Regions from separate parts of the Hominiventricola filiformis genome, predicted to be linked through region 1. Evidence: riboswitches for the same ligand, from Rfam matches in the RefSeq annotation. Region 1 holds a riboswitch; the other holds the start of a gene.
The links. Region 1 has a riboswitch for FMN ahead of LKD36_RS16415 (ECF transporter S component). Riboswitches for the same ligand answer to the same signal wherever they lie in the genome.
Positions count from the first base shown of each region.

Region 2: linked by a shared signal. The riboswitch ahead of LKD36_RS07185 (ECF transporter S component) and the one ahead of LKD36_RS16415 (ECF transporter S component) in region 1 are both predicted to bind FMN.

Region 1 covers NZ_JAJEPS010000029.1:1,663-11,940, reverse strand. Annotated here, with positions in the region: gene secA (preprotein translocase subunit SecA) at 1-108, shown strand, start outside; one part of gene prfB (peptide chain release factor 2) at 148-222, shown strand; one part of gene prfB (peptide chain release factor 2) at 224-1,267, shown strand; gene LKD36_RS16435 (ACT domain-containing protein) at 1,267-1,710, shown strand; gene LKD36_RS16430 (homoserine dehydrogenase) at 1,718-2,914, shown strand; gene thrH (bifunctional phosphoserine phosphatase/homoserine phosphotransferase ThrH) at 2,939-3,541, shown strand; gene LKD36_RS16420 (Tex family protein) at 3,548-5,695, shown strand; FMN riboswitch at 5,754-5,893, shown strand; gene LKD36_RS16415 (ECF transporter S component) at 6,003-6,641, shown strand; gene tsaE (tRNA (adenosine(37)-N6)-threonylcarbamoyltransferase complex ATPase subunit type 1 TsaE) at 6,766-7,206, shown strand; gene tsaB (tRNA (adenosine(37)-N6)-threonylcarbamoyltransferase complex dimerization subunit type 1 TsaB) at 7,210-7,998, shown strand; gene rimI (ribosomal protein S18-alanine N-acetyltransferase) at 7,995-8,420, shown strand; gene LKD36_RS16395 (hypothetical protein) at 8,489-8,737, shown strand; gene LKD36_RS16390 (ribonuclease Z) at 8,746-9,666, shown strand; gene tsaD (tRNA (adenosine(37)-N6)-threonylcarbamoyltransferase complex transferase subunit TsaD) at 9,669-10,278, shown strand, end outside.
Region 2 covers NZ_JAJEPS010000005.1:152,632-162,909, forward strand. Annotated here, with positions in the region: gene LKD36_RS07165 (sigma-70 family RNA polymerase sigma factor) at 1-7, shown strand, start outside; gene LKD36_RS07170 (helix-turn-helix domain-containing protein) at 4-186, shown strand; gene LKD36_RS07175 (winged helix-turn-helix domain-containing protein) at 240-665, opposite strand; gene LKD36_RS07180 (riboflavin kinase) at 836-1,528, opposite strand; gene LKD36_RS07185 (ECF transporter S component) at 1,537-2,181, opposite strand; FMN riboswitch at 2,299-2,414, opposite strand; gene LKD36_RS07190 (nitroreductase family protein) at 2,513-3,031, opposite strand; gene LKD36_RS07195 (winged helix-turn-helix transcriptional regulator) at 3,184-3,537, shown strand; gene LKD36_RS07200 (winged helix-turn-helix domain-containing protein) at 3,681-4,103, opposite strand; gene LKD36_RS07205 (FtsX-like permease family protein) at 4,291-6,759, opposite strand; gene LKD36_RS07210 (ABC transporter ATP-binding protein) at 6,780-7,454, opposite strand; gene LKD36_RS07215 (HAMP domain-containing sensor histidine kinase) at 7,523-8,623, opposite strand; gene LKD36_RS07220 (response regulator transcription factor) at 8,611-9,282, opposite strand; gene LKD36_RS07225 (hypothetical protein) at 9,554-10,210, opposite strand; gene LKD36_RS07230 (DUF4313 domain-containing protein) at 10,237-10,278, opposite strand, start outside.

The sequences.
Region 1 (10,278 bases):
CTTGGAAAGAAGCCGGTACAGAGAGCAGCGCAGAAAGTATATCCGAACGATCCGTGCCCATGCGGCAGCGGCAAGAAGTATAAACAGTGCTGCGGACGTGCAAAATAAGATTTTATAATGAAATAGAAAAAGAAAGAAGGTGTGGTTATGGTAGAACTTGATCAGTTTAAATATACACTGAGCAGCTACGCAAAACCCATGACAGAACTGAGGGATTCACTTTGACCTGGCTTCAAAGACGCTCAGGATCGAAGAATTAGAAAGAGAGATGGAGGCTCCAGGCTACTGGGATCAGGTAGAACAGTCCCAGGCAGGCATGAGAGAACTCAATACACTCAAAGAAGAAAAACAGAAATTTGAAGATTTGCAGGGACAGTACGAGGATATCGAGACTCTGCTGGAAATGGGATATGAGGAGGATGATCCTTCTCTGATCCCGGAGATCCAGTCCGAGCTGGATGAATTTGTCGAAAAATTTGAGACCATGCGGATTAAGACGCTTCTCTCAGGAGAATATGACAGAAGCAATGCCATTTTGAAACTGAACGCAGGAGCAGGCGGAACCGAGAGCTGTGACTGGGCGGGCATGCTGTACCGTATGTATACCCGTTGGGCAGAACGAAAAGGATTTACCGTGGAAGTGCTCGACTATCTGGAAGGTGATGAGGCGGGCATCAAGTCCGTCACATTCCAGGTCAACGGCGAGAATGCCTACGGCTATCTGAAGTCCGAGAAAGGCGTTCACCGTCTCGTACGTATTTCCCCGTTTAATGCACAGGGAAAACGCCAGACTTCATTTGTATCCTGCGATGTTATGCCGGATATTGAGGATGAGATTGATATCGAGATTAATCCGGACGACCTGCGTGTGGATACGTACCGTTCCAGCGGTGCCGGCGGACAGCATATCAATAAGACATCCTCCGCAATCCGTATTACCCATCTGCCCACCGGAATTGTGGTGCAGTGTCAGAATGAACGTTCACAGCATCAGAATAAAGACAAAGCCATGCAGATGCTGAAAGCAAAGCTGTATCTTCTGGAGCAGCAGAAACAGGCAGAAAAACTCTCCGGTATCCGTGGAGAGGTCAGCGATATTGCATGGGGTAATCAGATCCGCTCTTATGTTATGCAGCCCTACACACTGGTTAAAGATCATCGTACCGGTGCGGAGGTCAGCAATGTGGATGCGGTGATGGATGGCAAGATTGATCCGTTTATCAATGCATATCTGAAATGGATCAACCTGAGTCCGGAGGAAAAATGATGACAGAAAAAGGAAAATACTTTGTGCTGAAACAGAAAGCAGTGCCGGAGGTGCTGTTGAAAGTGGTAGAGGCTAAACGGATGCTGGATAGCGATCCGTCTATGACGGTACAGGAAGCAACTGACCGTCTCGGCATCAGCAGAAGTTCATTTTACAAATACAAAGATGATATCTTTCCGTTTCATGATGAAGCGAAAGGAAAGACAGTCACGTTTGTTCTTCAGATGGAAGATGAACCGGGACTTTTATCCACCGTATTGAATACAATCGCGGAATTTGGAGCGAATATCCTGACTATTCACCAGACGATTCCGATCAATGGGGTAGCATCCCTGACGCTCAGTGTGGAAGTGCTTCCTACTGCGGGAGATGCATCCGCCATGATCGAGAAGATCGAGGAACAGTCGGGAATCCGTTATCTGAAAATATTAGGCAGGGAGTAGAATACCAATGATAAAAGCAGCAATCATGGGATATGGCACCGTAGGATCAGGTGTATATGAAGTTATCAAAAAAAACCAGGTAAGCATCAACAAAAAAGTAGGACAGGAACTGAAAGTACAGTATGTGCTGGACTTGAGAGAATTTCCGGGTGATCCGGTCATGGATGTCCTGACACATGATTTTGAAGATATTATCAAAGATGATGAAGTAAAGATTGTGGCAGAAGTTATGGGCGGACTGCATCCGGCCTATGAATTTACCAAACGTTGTCTGGAGGCAGGAAAAAGTGTCTGCACCTCCAATAAGGAACTGGTGGCAGAGCATGGGGCGGAACTCATCCGGATTGCAAAAGACCATCAGGTAAACTATCTGTTTGAGGCCAGCGTAGGAGGCGGTATACCGATTATCCGTCCGCTGAATTCTTCTCTGACTGCAGATGTGATCGTGGAGATCTCCGGTATTTTAAACGGAACTACCAACTATATGCTGACCAAGATGTCCAGAGAAGGACTGAATTATGGCGATGTACTGAAAGAGGCACAGGCAAAAGGCTATGCGGAGCTTCATCCGGAAGCAGACGTGGAAGGATGGGATGCATGTCGTAAGATTGCGATTCTGACTTCTCTTGCCAGCGGCAATCAGGTGGATTTCCACGATATTTATACCGAAGGCATTACAAAGGTGACGTCCGAAGATTTCGCATATGCAAAGAAGATGGGCTGTGCCATCAAACTGCTGGCAGTCAGCAAGAAGATGGGAGAGACCTACTGTGCTATGGTAGCACCGGCACTGGTCCGCAAAGAAAATCCGCTTTATATGGTAAATGACGTATTCAATGCCGTATGCGTGGAAGGAAATATGCTCGGAGCATCCATGTTCTATGGAAGCGGAGCAGGCAAGCTGCCGACCGCAAGTGCTGTGGCAGGTGACATGGTGGATGCCGCCAGACATATCGGAAAAGTTGTTACCATCTTCTGGAATCCGGAGAAGCTTACCCTGGCTCCGAAGGAGAAGATGACGCACCGTTTCTTCGTCCGTATGAAATCCGATGCAAAAGATGCAAAGGTATTCGGCGATGTGGAGATGATCGATGCAGGAATCAGGAGAGAGATCGGATTCCTGACACCGGTAATGTCCGAAGGGGAGTTTGAAGAAAAAGCAAAAGGACTTGATATCATCAGCATGATCCGTATGGAAGGTTAATGTCTGAGACAGGAGGAAAGTATCATGGATATTGTGTGTTTGGATCTGGAAGGTGTACTTGTTCCGGAAATCTGGATTGCGTTTGCTGAGGCCAGCGGAATCCCTGAACTGAAGAGAACGACCCGGGATGAGCCGGATTATGACAAACTTATGAAATGGCGTCTCGGAATCCTGAAAGAACATGGACTTGGCCTGAAAGAGATTCAGGAGACTATTGCGAAAATTAATCCGCTGCCTGGCGCAAAGGAGTTTCTGGATGAACTCCGTTCTATTACACAGGTTATCATCATCAGTGATACCTTTACCCAGTTTGCAAAACCGCTGATGAAGAAGCTGGGATGGCCGACGTTGTTCTGCAATTCACTGGAGGTGGCAGAAGACGGAACCATCACCGGATTTAAAATGAGAATTGAAAACTCAAAACTGACGACGGTCAAAGCACTGCAGTCCGCAGGCTTTGAGACCATCGCTGCAGGAGACAGTTTTAATGATCTTGGAATGATCAAAGCCAGCAAGGCAGGATTCCTGTTCCGTACCACGGATCAGATTAAAAAAGATTACCCGGAACTGAGAGCTCTGGAGACCTATGACGAGTTCCTGGATGCAATTAAGGGAGCACTTGGATAACAGAATATGGATATTATACAGAAAATAACAGAAGAACTTCAAGTAAAAAAGGGGCAGGTAGAGGCAGCTGTCAAATTGATTGATGAGGGAAATACCATTCCGTTCATTTCCCGTTACCGTAAGGAGGCGACTGGTGCACTCAATGACGAGCAGCTTCGTAACCTTGATGAACGGCTGACCTATCTCCGAAATCTGGAAGAAAAGAAAGCGCAGGTTATTTCCAGTATTGATGAGCAGGGAAAACTGACGGAGGAGCTGCGCGCGGCCATCGAAAATGCCCAGACGCAGGTGGCGGTGGATGATCTTTACCGCCCGTATCGTCCGAAACGCCGTACCAGAGCCATCATTGCGAAAGAAAAAGGATTGGAAGGCCTGGCGAATGTGATTCTTCTGCAGATGACGAAGCAGCCGCTGGAAGAAGAGGCGAAGGCTTATGTATCAGAGGAAAAGGGAGTGGCAGACGAACAGGAAGCCATTGCCGGTGCCATGGATATTATCGCGGAGAGTATTTCCGATGAGGCAGATTACCGTACATGGATCCGGAACAAGACCATGAAAGAGGGTCTGATCAATGCGGAAGCAAAAGATGATCAGGCGCAATCTGTCTATGAGACATATTATCACTTCAGTCAGTCCATCAGCAAGATGGCAGGACATCGGACGCTGGCCCTGAACAGAGGAGAATCCGAGAAAGTGCTGACAGTGAAAGTGGAAGCCCCGGAGGCAGAGATCTTAAGTTATCTGGAAAGCCGCGTGATCAGTAAGGAAAATCCTTATACCTCTCCGGTTCTGGAAGCAGTAGTAAAGGACAGTTACAGCCGTCTCATTGCTCCGGCTATTGAGCGTGAGATCAGAAATACACTGACTGAGGATGCGGAAGAAGGGGCTATCCATGTGTTTGGTAAAAACCTGGAGCAGCTTCTGATGCAGCCGCCGATTGCAGGGCAGACTGTTCTTGGCTGGGATCCGGCATTCCGCACTGGCTGCAAACTGGCAGTTGTTGATCCGACCGGCAAGGTGCTGGATACGGTGGTCATCTACCCGACAGCTCCGCAGAACAAAGTAAAAGAAGCAAAAGAAGTGCTGAAAAAGCTGATCAGCAAATATCATATTACGCTCATTTCTCTTGGAAATGGAACCGCATCCAGAGAGTCTGAACAGGTGATTGTGGAACTATTGAAGGAAATCCCGGAGAAAGTGCAGTATGTCATTGTCAGCGAATCCGGAGCATCCGTCTATTCTGCCAGCAAGCTGGCGACGGAAGAGTTCCCGAACTTTGATGTGGGACAGCGGAGCGCAGCGTCTATCGCAAGACGTCTTCAGGACCCGCTGGCAGAGCTGGTGAAGATTGATCCGAAAGCCATCGGCGTCGGACAGTATCAGCATGACATGAACCAGAAACGGCTAAGCGAAGCGTTGGGCGGCGTGGTGGAAGATTCTGTCAACAAAGTCGGTGTAGACTTGAATACGGCATCAGCGCCTCTTCTGGAATATATTTCAGGTATCACGAAGACGCTGGCGAAAAATATTGTGGCTTACCGTGAGGCAAACGGCCGCTTTGCCGACAGACGGCAGCTTCTGAAAGTTCCAAAGCTGGGACCAAAGGCATATGAACAGTGCGCCGGTTTCCTGCGTATCATGAACGGAGATAATCCGCTGGATGCGACCAGTGTCCATCCGGAGAGCTATGAGGCAGCAACGAAGCTTTTGACTTCCCTTGGATATTCCGCAAAGGATATTGCCGGAGGCGGACTGAAGGGAATTTCAAAGAAGGTGCTTCATCCGAAGGAGACAGCGGCTGAACTGAGCGTTGGTGAACTGACGCTTCAGGATATCGTGCAGGAACTGGAAAAACCAGCCCGTGACCCGAGAGACGAGATGCCCCGTCCGGTACTGAGAAGTGATGTGTTGGATATGAAGGATCTGACACCGGGCATGGTGCTGAAAGGAACTGTCCGCAATATTATGGACTTCGGGGCTTTCGTGGATATCGGCGTCCATCAGGACGGCCTGGTACACGTGTCAGAAATGTCGGAGAAGTTCATCAAACACCCGCTGGATGTGGTGAAAGTCGGTGATGTAGTCGACGTGAAGGTGCTGGCGGTGGATGTGCAGAAGAAGCGGATTTCCCTGTCTATGAAGCTGCAGAAATAATTTTTCTGTTGCATAAACAGAAAAACAGAGTTATACTACGTGATGTAAAAAAGAATAAGAGATTCTTCGGGGCGGGGCGTAATTCCCCACCGGCGGTGTATTTCCTTTTGGAAAAAGAAGTCCGCGACCCGCAGCAATGCGGCTGAACCGGTGTGATTCCGGTACCGACAGTTACAGTCTGGATGAGAGAAGAAAATTCCATGCGATATAAAGAAGCGTGAAGACCCCGGATATGATATATCCGGGGTCTTTATATTACAGGAACCGTTTTCTCCGGCTGGATCTCTTGAAGAAAAGGAGAAAGATTATGAAGACAACAACCGCAGCAACCGCTAATCCAACCGTAAGGACCACCACCACCACACGTACCATTGTCTGTGTGGGCATGCTGGCCGCCATTTCTACCATCCTGATGCTTTTTGAATTTCCGCTGCCATTTATCGCACCGGGATTTTATGAGCTGGATTTCAGTGAGGTGCCGATTTTGATTGGTGCATTTGCGCTGGGACCGGTGGCAGGTGTTCTCACAGAGCTGGTAAAGATTCTGCTGAACCTTGTGATTAATGGAACGAATACCGCATTTGTCGGTGAATTTGCCAATTTTGTAATGGGATGTGCATTTGTTGTTCCGGCTTCTGTGATTTATAAAAGGAAGAAAAATCGTCAGCACGCGATGATCGGACTTGTAGCAGGTACCGTAATTATGTCAGTGGCAGCAGTATTTATCAATGCGCTGGTGCTTCTTCCGGCTTATGCAAAAGCATTTGGAATGCCTGTTGATGCATTTGTACAGATGGGTACAGCTATTAATCCGGCTATCAACGGTATCTGGACCTTTGTACTTCTGGCAGTGGCGCCGTTCAACCTGATCAAGGGCGTGCTGGTATCTGTGATTACCGTACTTCTTTACAAGCATATCAGTCCCATTCTGAAAGGAACCAGATAGGAAACATTGTGTTTGAAAAAAAATTGTGCTACAATCATACCACGTATGGTTATAGCGCAATTTTTTTGCGTATACAGCCGAAATGAACCGTTACATTTTACATTTGAGGAGAAATCAGATGAGTATGGTGATAGAAAGTTTTTGCCCAGAGGATACATTTGCGCTGGGACAGAAAATAGGAGAACTGGTAAAGCCGGGAACGGTAATCTCACTGGTGGGTGACCTGGGAGTTGGCAAGACTGTATTCACCCAGGGACTGGCAAAGGGACTTGGAATTACGGAACCGGTAAATAGTCCGACCTTTACCATTGTGCAGGTCTATGATGGCGGCCGGCTTCCTTTTTACCATTTTGACGTATATCGGATCGGTGATATCGAGGAGATGGATGAGATCGGTTACGAGGACTACTTCTACGGAGAGGGCGTCTGCCTGATCGAGTGGGCAGATCTGATCAGGGAACTTCTGCCGGAACATACGGGCAGAATTGTCATAGAGAAAGACCTGGAGAAAGGATTTGATTACCGCAGGATTACCCTGGAGGGAATCGACGAACTGGAGGCTTAAAAGATGATGGAAGAGACATATAAGAAAGTACTGGCGTTGGACAGTTCCGGTCTGGTAGCCAGTGTAGCTGTCGTGGAGGGTGATGGATACAACAGCAATCTGCTGGCAGAGTATACAGTGAATTATAAAAAGACCCATTCACAGACACTCCTGCCTATGCTGGACGCGATTGTGAAGATGACGGAGCTGGATCTGAAAACCATTGATGCCATTGCGGTGGCAGCAGGACCGGGTTCTTTTACCGGACTTCGAATTGGTTCGGCTACAGCAAAAGGGCTGGGTCTTGCACTGGAAAAACCTCTGGTAGCCATTCCAACAGTAGATGCGCTGGCATATAACCTTTATGGAACAGAAGGGCTGATCTGCCCTCTCATGGATGCCAGAAGGAATCAGGTCTATACCGGAATCTATGCGTTTGAGAGCGGGAATATGAAAGTTCTGGAACCTCAGATGGCGGTAGATATTGAAGTGATTGCAGAAAAGCTGTGCCGATATGGAAGAAATGTAGTATTTCTCGGAGACGGAGTGCCGGTATTCCGCCAGAAGCTGGAAAGTGGTCTGCTTGAGCAACTGACGGCAGCCGGAAATCAGTTTGCATTTGCTCCGGCTCATGTCAACAAACAGCGTGCGGGAGCCGTTGGTACACTGGCCTTACAGTATATCCGGGAGGGCAGAACAGAAACGGCAGATGAGCATCAGCCGGAGTACCTTCGTATGGCACAGGCAGAGCGGGAACGTGCAGAAAAAGAACAGGCAGCCAGGGAAGCAGCGCAGAATCAGGTGCATGCATGATCCGTCTGATGGAAGAGCGGGATATCCCGCAGGTGGCGGAGCTTGAACGGCTCTGTTTTTCTACTCCGTGGTCAGAGAACAGTCTGAAGGAAAGTCTTGTACGGCCGGAATACCTGTTTCTGGTAGAAGAGACGGATGGAAAAGTGACAGCGTACGGCGGACTTCTGCAAGTGATGGAAGAAGGAGATGTGACGAATATTGCAGTACACCCCCAACATCGCCTGAAGGGAAGCGGGACACGGGTGACAGAGGCACTTCTGGAAGAAGGAAGAAAGCGCGGCATGACCACATTTACGCTGGAGGTGCGCGTGAGCAATCTGACAGCTGTCCACGTTTATGAAAAACTGGGGTTTCGTTCGGTGGGAATCCGAAAAGGGTTCTACGACGCGCCGAAGGAAGATGCCATGGTCATGTGGCAGTAATCTCCTATTTCCCGGAAATAAGAGCCTGTTTATAATGAAGGCATACCGGAGAAGAGGAGGAACATCATATGCGTGAGTATATGGAAAATGATAAAGATACAGTAAAGAAAATCGTCTGCAATCAGTGCGGAAAAAGCCTGCAGGTGGAAAACGGGATCGTAAAGGAAGGTGTGTTCAGAGGGGTGGCCCGCTGGGGATTCTTTTCTGAAAAGGATGGAGAGATTCATGACTTTGATCTGTGCGAAACCTGTTATGACCGGATGGCCGGTTCTTTCCGGATTCCTGTAGAGAAGGAGGAACAGACGGAACTTTTATAGGAGAGAATATGATAGATGTATGTCTGCTTGGAAGCGGAGGAATGATGCCGCTTCCGTACCGTTGGCTTACTTCGTTGATGGTGCGTTATAATGGAAGCAGCCTTTTGATTGACTGCGGAGAAGGAACTCAGATTGCCATTAAAGAAAAAGGATGGAGTTTCAAACCGATCGATGTGATCTGCTTTACCCACTATCACGGAGATCATATCAGCGGGCTTCCGGGACTTCTTCTGACCATGGGAAATGCGGATCGGAAGGAGCCTCTGACACTGATCGGACCGAAAGGACTGGAGCGTGTGGTCAATGCCTTACGTGTCATTGCGCCGGAGCTTCCATTTCCGATTATTTATAAAGAGATCAACGGGCCGGAGGAAGTGTTTGAATTGAACGGTTACCGCCTGAAGGCATTTAAGGTCAACCATAATGTGATCTGTTATGGCTATACACTGGAACTGGACCGCGCAGGAAAATTCCAGCTGGAGAAAGCTATGGCAATGGATATTCCGAAAATGTACTGGAGCCGCCTGCAGAAGGGCGAGACCATTGTGGACGAGTTGCAGGGCAAGACATACCTGCCGGAGATGGTCATGGGTGCACAACGAAAAGGGATTAAGCTGACCTACTGCACGGACACCCGCCCGACTCAGTCTATCGTGGATAATGCCATGCACTCAGATCTCTTTATCTGTGAAGGTATGTATGGAGAGAAAGATAAGGATGCCAAGGCGAGAGAATATAAGCATATGACCTTCTACGAGGCCGCAAAGCTTGCAAAAAATGCCCAGGTGAAAGAGATGTGGCTGACTCATTACAGCCCGTCATTGACGCGCCCGGAAGAATATATGGATGATGTGAGAAAGATATTCCCTGCGGCGAAGGCGGGAAAGGATAAAAAATCCGTGGAACTGGATTTTGAAGAGGAGAAATAGGAATGGAAGAGAAAAAGGATGTCTATATTCTGGCTATAGAGAGTTCCTGTGACGAGACGGCGGCAGCAGTTGTGAAAAACGGAAGAGAAGTGCTTTCCAACGTGATCTCATCTCAGATCGCATTGCATACGCTGTATGGCGGCGTAGTGCCGGAGATTGCATCACGGAAACATATTGAGAAGATTAACTATGTGATTCGGGAAGCACTTGCGGAAGCGGGTATGAAACTGGAGGAGATGGATGCTATCGGTGTGACCTACGGTCCGGGTCTGGTAGGCGCTTTGCTGGTTGGCGTGGCAGAAGCAAAAGCCATCAGCTATGCGTCCGGTATCCCGCTGGTTGGTGTGCATCATATTGAAGGACATATTTCGGCAAACTATATCCAGGCTCCGGAGCTGGAGCCTCCGTTTATCTGTCTGGTCGTATCTGGCGGACATACTCATCTGGTGGTAGTCAATGATTATGGAAAATATGAGATTATCGGACATACGAGAGACGATGCGGCAGGCGAGGCATTTGACAAGGTAGCCCGTGCCATCGGACTCGGCTATCCGGGCGGACCGAAGATCGATAAGCTGGCGAAGGAAGGTAATCCGGACGCCATTCATTTTC
Region 2 (10,278 bases), on a different contig from region 1:
GAGATGAATTTTGAATGTCTGCTTCTCAGCGCCAAGGCGGGAAACGAGGATGCCATTACGACGATTTTGCAGATGTATCGACCATTGCTGCTCAAGTATGCCATTATTGATGGTGTGCTGGATGAGGATTTGTACCAGGAATTGAGCATTATTTTGTTGAAGGCGATTAAGTTGTTTAAGATTTAAGTCAATGAGAAAGGCTCCGAGATCATTATGGCCTCGGAGCCTTTCTTGCTGACTTAAAATGGAGAACTGTTAAATTTATATCCGCTGCCCAGTACAGTCCGGATATAACCGCCCTTCGGCGTATCCGGTGTCAACTTGCGACGGATCTGACCGATTACACTGGCAACAGCGGTACCGCAGTGTTCACCGTCCGCAGCCCACACAGCCTCATAGATTTGGCTGGCAGAAAAGACCCAGCCAGGATGGCGAGCCAGATAAGCAAGGACAGCAAACTCATGATGAGTTAGTGTAACAAGTTGACCTCTGCAGAATACTGCCTGCTCCTTCAGGCGAATCTCAAGCTCCGGAAAGGGGAGAGTGTCATCCGAGAGTGGGAGAGCAATATGGTCAAGCTCTGGTTCGTCTGCAAGGGCTTCCATAATTTTATTGAGTATGTGTTCTTCATGGTCTGCAACGGATAATATTAAAAATTTGCCCATATTGTTCACATCCTTTCTTCTCTCTATATGAATAAGCAGTGGTCTTGTTTTTGGTGAAACCTAAATGAACTGGGGGATAGTATCAGAGCCGTTTCTGTTTATAAAAGGTTGCTGAACACGAAGACTTCAAAATTTTGAGAATGGCGCTATTTGCTCTTGTGTTTACCACCTTACTCGGAATTGAATTTATAACCATAGCCAATTACTGTTTTTATATACTCGTGTCCCATGCAATATGGCTTTAGCCTTTTTCGTATTTGAAAAATCGTGTTTTCTACTGCATGCAAATGGTTATTTGTGGGTTCATGCCAAATCTGTTCATAAATCTGTTCTTTTGTGAATGCAGTTTGAGGAGATTGCAGTAACAGATAAAGGACTTCAAATTCGTTTGTTGATAAATAAACTTCCTGCTGTTCTAATATTACACAATGCCGGTTAACATCAATGTGTAAGGTGTGATTTGTTTGCTTTAATCCCCAAAATTCTTGTGCCATTGTCCGGTCATTCGCAATTTGTTCAAGCAGCAAGGATAATTCATTGAATTTTCTGACTTCCCTCAATTTCTTATATAGGTTGACAGTTATCGTACACCCATATATATCCTTATCAAAATCAAAAATATATGTTTCGATTGAAACAAAGCTATCATTATCAAGTGTAGGGCGCGTCCCAATGTGGGTAACACCGTAATATCTCTTATCGCCTAAAAGAATATCTGCCACATATACTCCTGTCTTTGGCAAAAAATCTTTTTTTTCGATTGCTATGTTCGCGGTAGGTGTCCCCACATGCTTTCCAATACCTCGGCCATGTATAACGGTTCCTGTTAGTGTGTAAATAGGCTCATTTAGTTTTTCTTTCATTTCAATCCTCATATAATCCCATTCATTGACAGGATAATCAAAACACAAGTTACAATAATAAAACTTGCCAATATAAGCAGACCAGTATGCTTTTGTCTTGCTTCATTTTCCGAAGCAGCAACATATCCGCTTTTTCTCAAAGCGGTAACTATGGGCTTATACAGTAAAAAGGTAATGGATGCATTTAACCCACCTTTCAACAAGTTAAATGGAAGAAAGGCAGGAAGTAACAATTCTACAACTGCTTCTCTTGGATACCCCATGTAAAGCGGTGTTACCAAATAGTTCCACAACAGCATAACAACAACCGTTATGAGCCATCCCGATGCCAGACCAATCACTGCACCAGATAAAGTGTGCTTTTTTTTGTAAATGACAGATGCCGTACACGCAAAAGATAGTGTTTGTACGATATTCATGATACAACCTAATATTCCAGTATCGCTTACTGTAATCATTTCAAGGATTGCCACAATGACAGATACGATACAAGAAGTCATCGGTCCCCAAATAAAGCCGCCCAAAGTTACAATAACATCGGATGGGTCGTACTTTAAGAATAGAATAATCGGAATCCTGCCGACAACCATGGTGGCATAAGTGATCGCACATAGCATCCCAATAGTGGTGACTCTTTTTGTTTTACTGTTCATAATTGCTTTCCTCCGTGGCAAAAAATTAACACCCAAAAGAAAAGGTCTTTCGGGTGTTAACATTATAATTAGGCCACAGAAAAGAAAGTAAGCCCCTTAAAATCTGCGGAAATCTAACCATATCTTCTTTCATCCAGACTATACTGTTGGTTTTGGAATTACACCAAATCGTGCGTTTTACGCTCGCGGACTTTACCGCCAATCGGGAATTTCACCCTGCCCCGAAGACACTTTTATTCAGTTGTTTCCCCGCAATTATAACATCAACTATTTTTGGAAGCAATGAGTTGAAGATAGTTCGGAAGTATTTCGGAAATCGAGTCATACTCGGTTACAGTTTTTCATACGAAACTAAGTCAGTGAGTGGAATCCTCATGTGTTCATGTCTTTCTGTATCTGATGGCGCTTCATTTCCATAACCGATTACCAAAATATTGATTGGCTCTAAATTATCGGGTAAATCAAATTCTTTCCGGATAACATCAGGCTGAAAGTAACATACCCATACGGTACCTAAACCTAATTCTGTTGCCTCCAACATCATATGGTCTGTTAGGATAGCTGCGTCAATGTCTCCGGTTTGCTTTTGGTCAAAGGGGCGAACCCATGCTTTGTTATGATCTGCACATACAATAATTGCAAGAGGAGCATTATAAATATTTGCCCCTTTGCTGATTTTTTCCAGTCCCTCTTTGCTTTCTACTGCAATTAAGTGAACCGGCTGTAGGTTTGCTGCTGTTGGTGCAACATGAGCAGCCTGCAAAATTTTATCAAGCTTCTCTTTCTCCACTTTTTTGCCACTGTAATTGCGTACAGAATACCGTTTTTTTGCAATCTCAATAAAATTCATCATGGTCAATCCTTTCTTGGTGCTGTATAATTTAGTTGACATGTTCAATCGTCGTACTAATTTTAACATGGTGCAGTAGAATAACAAGATTGCACTTTTCAGGTAGATACTTCCCTCAAAGAAAGTACCCAAAAAGGAGTGAATATATAAAAATGAATTATCAAAAAGATCAATTTAGTTGTCCAGTGGAAGCCACACTTTTTCTGATTGGAGGAAAATATAAACCTCTCATTCTTTGGCATTTGATAGAAAAACCTTTGCACTACATGGAATTACAACGCTTAATTCCAAAAGCCACACCTAAAATGCTTTCACAACAACTTCGCGATTTGGAAGAATGTGGCATGATTCACAGAGAAGTAATTCCAGAAAAACCACCTAAAACCTTGTATTCACTTACCGCCTTTGGAAAAAGTATCATTCCGGTATTAGATTCTATGTGTAACTGGGGAATACACTTTCTTGAAGGATTGGATATTACACCGCCTTGTGGTTCAAAACTGTAAATAGTCTATTTGGGGAAGAGTAGACTGCCGTTTGTCGAATTTATATATGTTTTTTTCAAGTAATACAGGAAGCAATACTTGCAGCCTTATTTTATATAAAAAGAAGCGCCGGACAGAGCCAATAAGCCTATGTCCGGCATTTCCTATATCACGGATTCAAATTTATATCCACTACCCAGTACAGTGCGAATATAGCCACTCTTTGGTGTATCCGGCGTCAACTTGCGCCGGATCTGACCGATGACACTGGCAACGGCGGTGCCGCAGTGTTCACCGTCTCTATCCCATACGGCCTCATAAATCTGGCTGGCTGAGAATACCCAGCTGGGATGACGAGCCAGATATGTAAGGACAGCAAACTCATGGTGAGTCAGAGTAACAAGTTGACCTCTGCAGGATACTGTCTGCTCCTTTAGCCGAATTTCCAGATTTTTAAAAGAAAGAATGTTGCAAGGGAGAGGAGGCGCAATATGGTTAAGCTTCGGCTCGTTTGCGATAGTTTCCATAATTTTATTGAGTATATGTTCTTCGTGGTCAGTGACGGATAATATTAAAATTTTGCCCATATTGTTCGCCTCCTTTGCTTGGGGTAAATGCGGAAAACTGTTGTGCCAGTGGCCGCCAACTGTACCAGAATCAGCACAGCAAATAGACAAAAGCTTCTTTATCCACCTGCTTTCACTGATAAGGTCATTCTAAAACCTAAATGTCCACAAAATATTAGAAAGTTCGGACAGTTCAAAAAATAGTGTTCTACTCAACCGTTTCAATCGAATCCACAATATTCATTTTTGAAATTTTCCGTAGCGGAATTGCTGTTGCCAGCAAGCAAGCTCCTACTGCCAAGAGGGTTGCTTCAAGAATGGGCATGACAGGGATTGCAACAAGCTGGATGGTGTCGCTCGTGGCCGCCTCAATGAAGATCGTACAAACATATCCCAGCACGCTTCCAATCACAGAGGCAATGATTCCGTAATATGCACCTTCCCAAAGGAAAGTTTTATAAAGGCTATCGGCACTCATTCCAATGGCCCGCTGCATACCGATTTCTGTTACTCTGGTGTGAATATTTGTGTAAACGGTATTGATGATATTAAGAATACCAATCAGGCCAACGAAAAGAATCAGCCCCCATGCCAGCATTTGAATTTGTGCAAAGCTCTCTTTTAGTTGCTGGTCGGTTTCTTCATATGACAAGAATGTTGTCCCCGGTATTCTGTTACAAAACGCCTCGATAAATGTATCAAAGTTTTCCCTGTCAGCACCCTCGTTCAGTGTAGGCAAAAACTCTGAATAGGTATCTTTTCCCGTCAGGCGTTCATAGATAGCATCATCAACGATCACTTGAACACCATTTGTGAAACCGCCATTTCCAATACCAAGATAACCGTCATAGCCATCCAAGGTTTTCAAAACATTCAGCTCCATTCCCGCAACACAGATGCTTTCTCCGGCCTCTATATTTGTAAATTCAAGAACATCTTCGCCGTAGCTCATGGGAATAGGATTCCTTACTATACAGGCGTTCCCTGATTTCAGTTGTCCAAGCTGTTCTTCTGGTAATTGATCCCCCATAAAATAATCCCAATATTCATTGTTCAATCCGACAACCTGAAAAGTTTCGCCGGGTTTCAGTTGAAATTCAAGACTGATTTCATCGAGCAGCCCATTTTCATTTTGTTCGTAAAGCGAAAATTGTATGGCGGCTACACTTTGCACAGCTTCATTTTTCCGCAAAGTGTTCAGATCATCTGTGGTAAATCCAATACTTTCATTTGTGATCTGATAATCTCCTACATGATTATCTTGCAGGGCGCTTGCAGCGTTCAGGAGAGAGGAAAACCCTTGCAGGGCAATAAAAACCGTGATACTCATAACAAGGGACAAAATTGTAATTGCAGTACGGCCTTTATTTCTCTTTAAGTTCAGGCGGGCATAATATGCTTCAAAATGATGGATTTTCTTTGTTTTACGCTTTCTGCGCCGAATTTTTAGATTTGTTCCAGACATCGCCATAATGGGAGATACCCTTGCGGCTGATCTGGCTGCTGGTAATGCTGCAAACAACGCAAACGCCAAAGTGATTGCTCCGCTTAAAACCAGTAAGGTTCCATTCAAAGAACTGTTCTCTGCTATTAGAGTTTTCAATTCAGAAGCATCCTGAACCAAGAACAATTCAGGGGAAACCAGGCCGGTAGCTGCCTCTAAAATTCCTCTGGCACTCAGGAAACCAAGAAGCATACCAATAGGAATCCCCATCAGGCACAATAGGATTACTTCAATTACAATGATCTGATAAAGCTGTCCTTTTTCGCCTCCAATAGCCCGAAGTGTTCCATATCCCTTTATCCGTTTTGATACAGATATTTTCAGAATGTTGTAAATCACAAGACCAGCAGCCAGCAAAATCAAAGTACCCACTAATATCCCTGCGACTGTCATAAAAGAGAATCCCTTATCATTAGCACCCTCGGAATTTGCAGTATAGGAAATTCCCAAGGCGTTCAAATATACAATATTATAGCTGGTATCAAGCTCATGGATATTAAATTCCTTATTGATGTCATCGACAACTGCTTGAAAATTCTTTTTATCGGCAGTCCGAATATCCACATTGTAATAAATATAAGATTCCGTTAAAAGTTGTTCAGCAGTTCCTTCCCCTACAACTCCCGTAACAGTGCCGCTTGTATATCCCAAGTAGTTATTTTTCAATATCCCTGTAAGAACAAATTCTGCTGTATAGGAATAGCTGTCCGCAATGTTGTGGCGAAGATTTTTTTGCAGTGAAAGTGTAATCTTATCTCCAATACCGCCCTCAAAGCCAAGATATTTCAGAATATCTTCAGAAAGCGCTATTTCCATCGGGGCTTCCGGCAGACGACCTTCTTCTACACTGGTACTGGATGGATAGATAGCGGCAGTATCATCCCAATATTCCATCAAACCAAGAGTAAGAGATGGGGAGAGTTCTAAACTTCCCATATAAATAGATTTGCCTACATAGGAAAGACGCTCATCCTGTTCCAGTGCATGAAGCTGCTCTGCATTCATCTGCAAAAAAGTGGCATATCGGTTTCCTCCGATAGCGATGGCCTGCTGTTCCCGCATTGCACTAAGTACGCCAATGGATTGTCCTACAATGGTTGTCATCATAGTAGACAGCACAACGGCAATCAAAATAAGAATAGAAGTGACTTTTTGGGACAGTAGTTCTTTCAATGCTAATGTACGATAAGATTTCATTTCGCTGTCACCTCCGCAAGCACACCATCTACGATCTGAAACTGGCGGTCTGCCATTCGCGCAATACGGCTGTCATGGGTAATGACAACGAGAGCTTTACCCATCTTTTTCCATACATTTTGAAGCAGTTCCATGACTTCGCCGCCGCTTTTGCTGTCCAGATTTCCCGTAGGCTCATCAGCAAAAATTACATCCGGCTTTGCAATCAAAGCGCGGGCGATGGCTACACGCTGCTGCTGGCCGCCGGATAACTCATGGGGCAGATGTTCCAAGCGGCCCTGAATGCCAAGCAGTTCTGTAAGCTGTTTCAGGTATGCTTCATCCGGTTTTTGTTTATCCAGCAAAAGAGGCATGATAATATTTTCTTTCGCCGTCAGAACCGGAAGCAGATTAAATTGCTGAAAAATAAATCCAATCCGCTTCCGGCGGAATGCCGACAACTCCTTATCGCTGTAACTGTAAATATCTTTACCATCATAGGTCAGCGAGCCGGAAGATGGCTTATCCAAGCCGGAAAGCAAATGAAGCAGGGTACTTTTTCCGCTTCCAGATGGTCCCATAATAGAAATAAAATCACTGGATACAATTTCGAGATTCGCATGATCCAAAGCCACCACTCGGTTTTCACCGTCACCATAAATCTTTGATAAATTCTTTGCCTCAATATTCATAAAAAACACTCTCCTTATTTGTGGTATAAGGAGAGTGTAAATGATAAATCTCAAAAATCGCTCAAGGATTACACGAAATGAAAAATAGCAGTTGCGGATGCACCGCCCCCAACCCTATTTTCCAAAATCAATCGGCCACCATGTTTTTCACATAAAATTCTGCTGCTGTAAAGCCCCATTCCGAAATGTGAGGAATTACTACTTGTCGTTTCAAAAGGGTTTGGCCCATTCTGCACGAGAGACAGCGGATAACCAGCACCATCATCTTCTACATTCAAGGTCATAGAATCATTTTGCAGCGTTATTTGAATAGAGATTGCTTTTTCTGCAAATCGCGCCGCATTTCCAATCAGATTTTCCGCTACGGTAAGAAATAGCCCGTGATCTATACAAACAGTTCCGCCTGATGGGACTAAAACAGAAACTTTTTTGGATAGCGCCAACAGTCGTGCTGTTTCCTGCAATTCACTCTGCAAAACGGATAGTCTGATTTCTTTTGGCTTAACAGAGAGTTGTTCCAACTTTTGAACACTGCTCATAGCTTCTACATACTGCTCAATCCGTAAAGTGTAACTTTCCAGCCGGTCTATGGTCTGTTCGTCCTGAATACCTTGCCGTAAAAGTTTTACACTTCCTTTTAATACCGTAATCGGGTTACGCAGATCATGGGAAAATGCGGCATTGAGCCGTTTGCGTTCCTCGGCCTGTTGCCACAACAGCCGATTCGATTTCAGAAGTTCACTCCGCATTTCTTCAAAGGCAGCACATAGTTGTCCCATTTCATCGTAAGACAAAATCGGCAGCGAAAAATCCAGATCATTATTCTGAATCCGCATAATGCCATTTTGCAGGCAGGAAATAGGCTGCTTCAATTTGAGATAATAAAAAAGAAAGACTGAAACAATCAATCCACCTACCGGGAAAAGAATACAGGAAAGCGTCTGCACAATATTTAGGATAGCCAAAATGCGCTGTTGTGACGCCGTAGGAGATGGCAGGGGTACGATTGAACCATCCGATAGGATTTCTACACCGCCTAAAGGATAATAGTTTTCAATGCCACGGCAAAGAAAGATAACCGCACCAAGCAGGAGAAATGCCACCGCTAAACAGGAGAGGGATAATAACAGGAAAGATTTCTTTAGTCCCATATTTTTTAGGCGTTCCACCGATACCCACACCCCCAAACTGTTTCAATGTAATTGTGCAATGTATGTGCTGCAAATTTAGCGCGTATTTTCCGGATATGCTCCATAATTGTATCGCTGTTTCCGTCCCCATCTAATCCCCACACACGCTCATAAATCCGCTCACGATCAAAAACCTGTCCTGCATTGAGGGATAAAAGTTCTACAATCTCAAACTCCCTCTTAGATAGCGGGATGTTCTGATTATTGATTGTAACTGTTCGGGCGGAATAGTCCAGTATCAATTCACCAAAGAAGCGTACTGCCGAATTATTTTGGCGTCGCTGCTCACGGCGCAAATGTGCAGCAATACGCGCCCCCAATTCATCCAAATCAAAGGGCTTGACGATATAATCATCCGCCCCGGCCTGAAATCCAATAATCTTATCGCTGGATTCAATACGAGCAGTCAAAAAAAGAATGGGACAGGCTATGTGTTCCCGTATCTTCTGGCATACAGTCAGGCCATCCATTCCAGGCATATTGATGTCTAATAAAATTAAATCTGGTTTGTAGGCTACTTTTTTGAGTGCTTCTTGGCCGCTATAAGCGGTCAGAATATCATATCGTGTTTGAAAATAACTCTGTATCATATCAACAATACCGCGTTCATCATCAACGATCAGTAATTTAGGATTCAAAATCATGCACCTCCATTCTTTATATGATATATGGTAAATCTCAAAAATCCCTCAACTTCCTTTGCTTTTGCGGATATTATAACAGGCAAATGTCTGCGAAATATTACAACGGACAGATTTTGAAAAATATATTTCTTTATAATTATATAGCAGGTTGACTTTTGCAACAAGATTTTATAAGTGTACATAAAAATAAATAACTATTTCATAGAGAAAAATGCACCGAATACAGAGTCGATAGGCATACTGTATCCGGTGCGTTGCAGACTTTTTAACCTTTCAGATAGTAATGCACATAGGCATTATAATCTCGACGCCTGGTAATCAACCGCAGCCAGATATAAAAGTGAGCAGTTTCCGAATACAAATTGAATTCGGTGGGCTCGCTGGTGGGTTGGGCGTACCCTCGGCAGAACCGTGTCAAGGTGTCCAAATTCCGAAACTCCGGCAGTTGGAACAGCGCATTCTGGAAAGCATCAATTTCATGGGCAGCTTCCAGAATGGGCGCGCTCTTTTGGCACTGATGCCAAGTGGTCCACCATTTCCATCCATCATAATCAGAACGGGAATAGGCTATCTCGCTGGCAGGCCGGGAACCCTGCTGGAATAGATCTTCAAAGGTGCAGGAAGTAGTCAGCAGCGGAGCTTCAAAATCGGTCTGCTGCTGGCTCAAACCGTTTTTGACAGCTGCCCATTCTGTTAGAGGAAGTGGGCAACGGTTGGCATCACGCAGGGCTTCATCCATACCGCACGCCTCGCAGATATGGACATCTGCATAGCGGCTCAGGGCGTTGATGACCAGCCGGTGGTCCAGTGGCTGCCCACATCGAAGACACAGGGGTGGTTGCTCCGCTTCTGGGGTAAACAGCAGTTTGTCCTGCTGCCATACGGTTTCCAACATGGATTTGGGATAGATATGGATCTTCATGATGATGTCCTCCTAATTTTATTCCTTTAATATTCGTACCGTTTCCTCCGGTCTTCAGACCAGGGAGG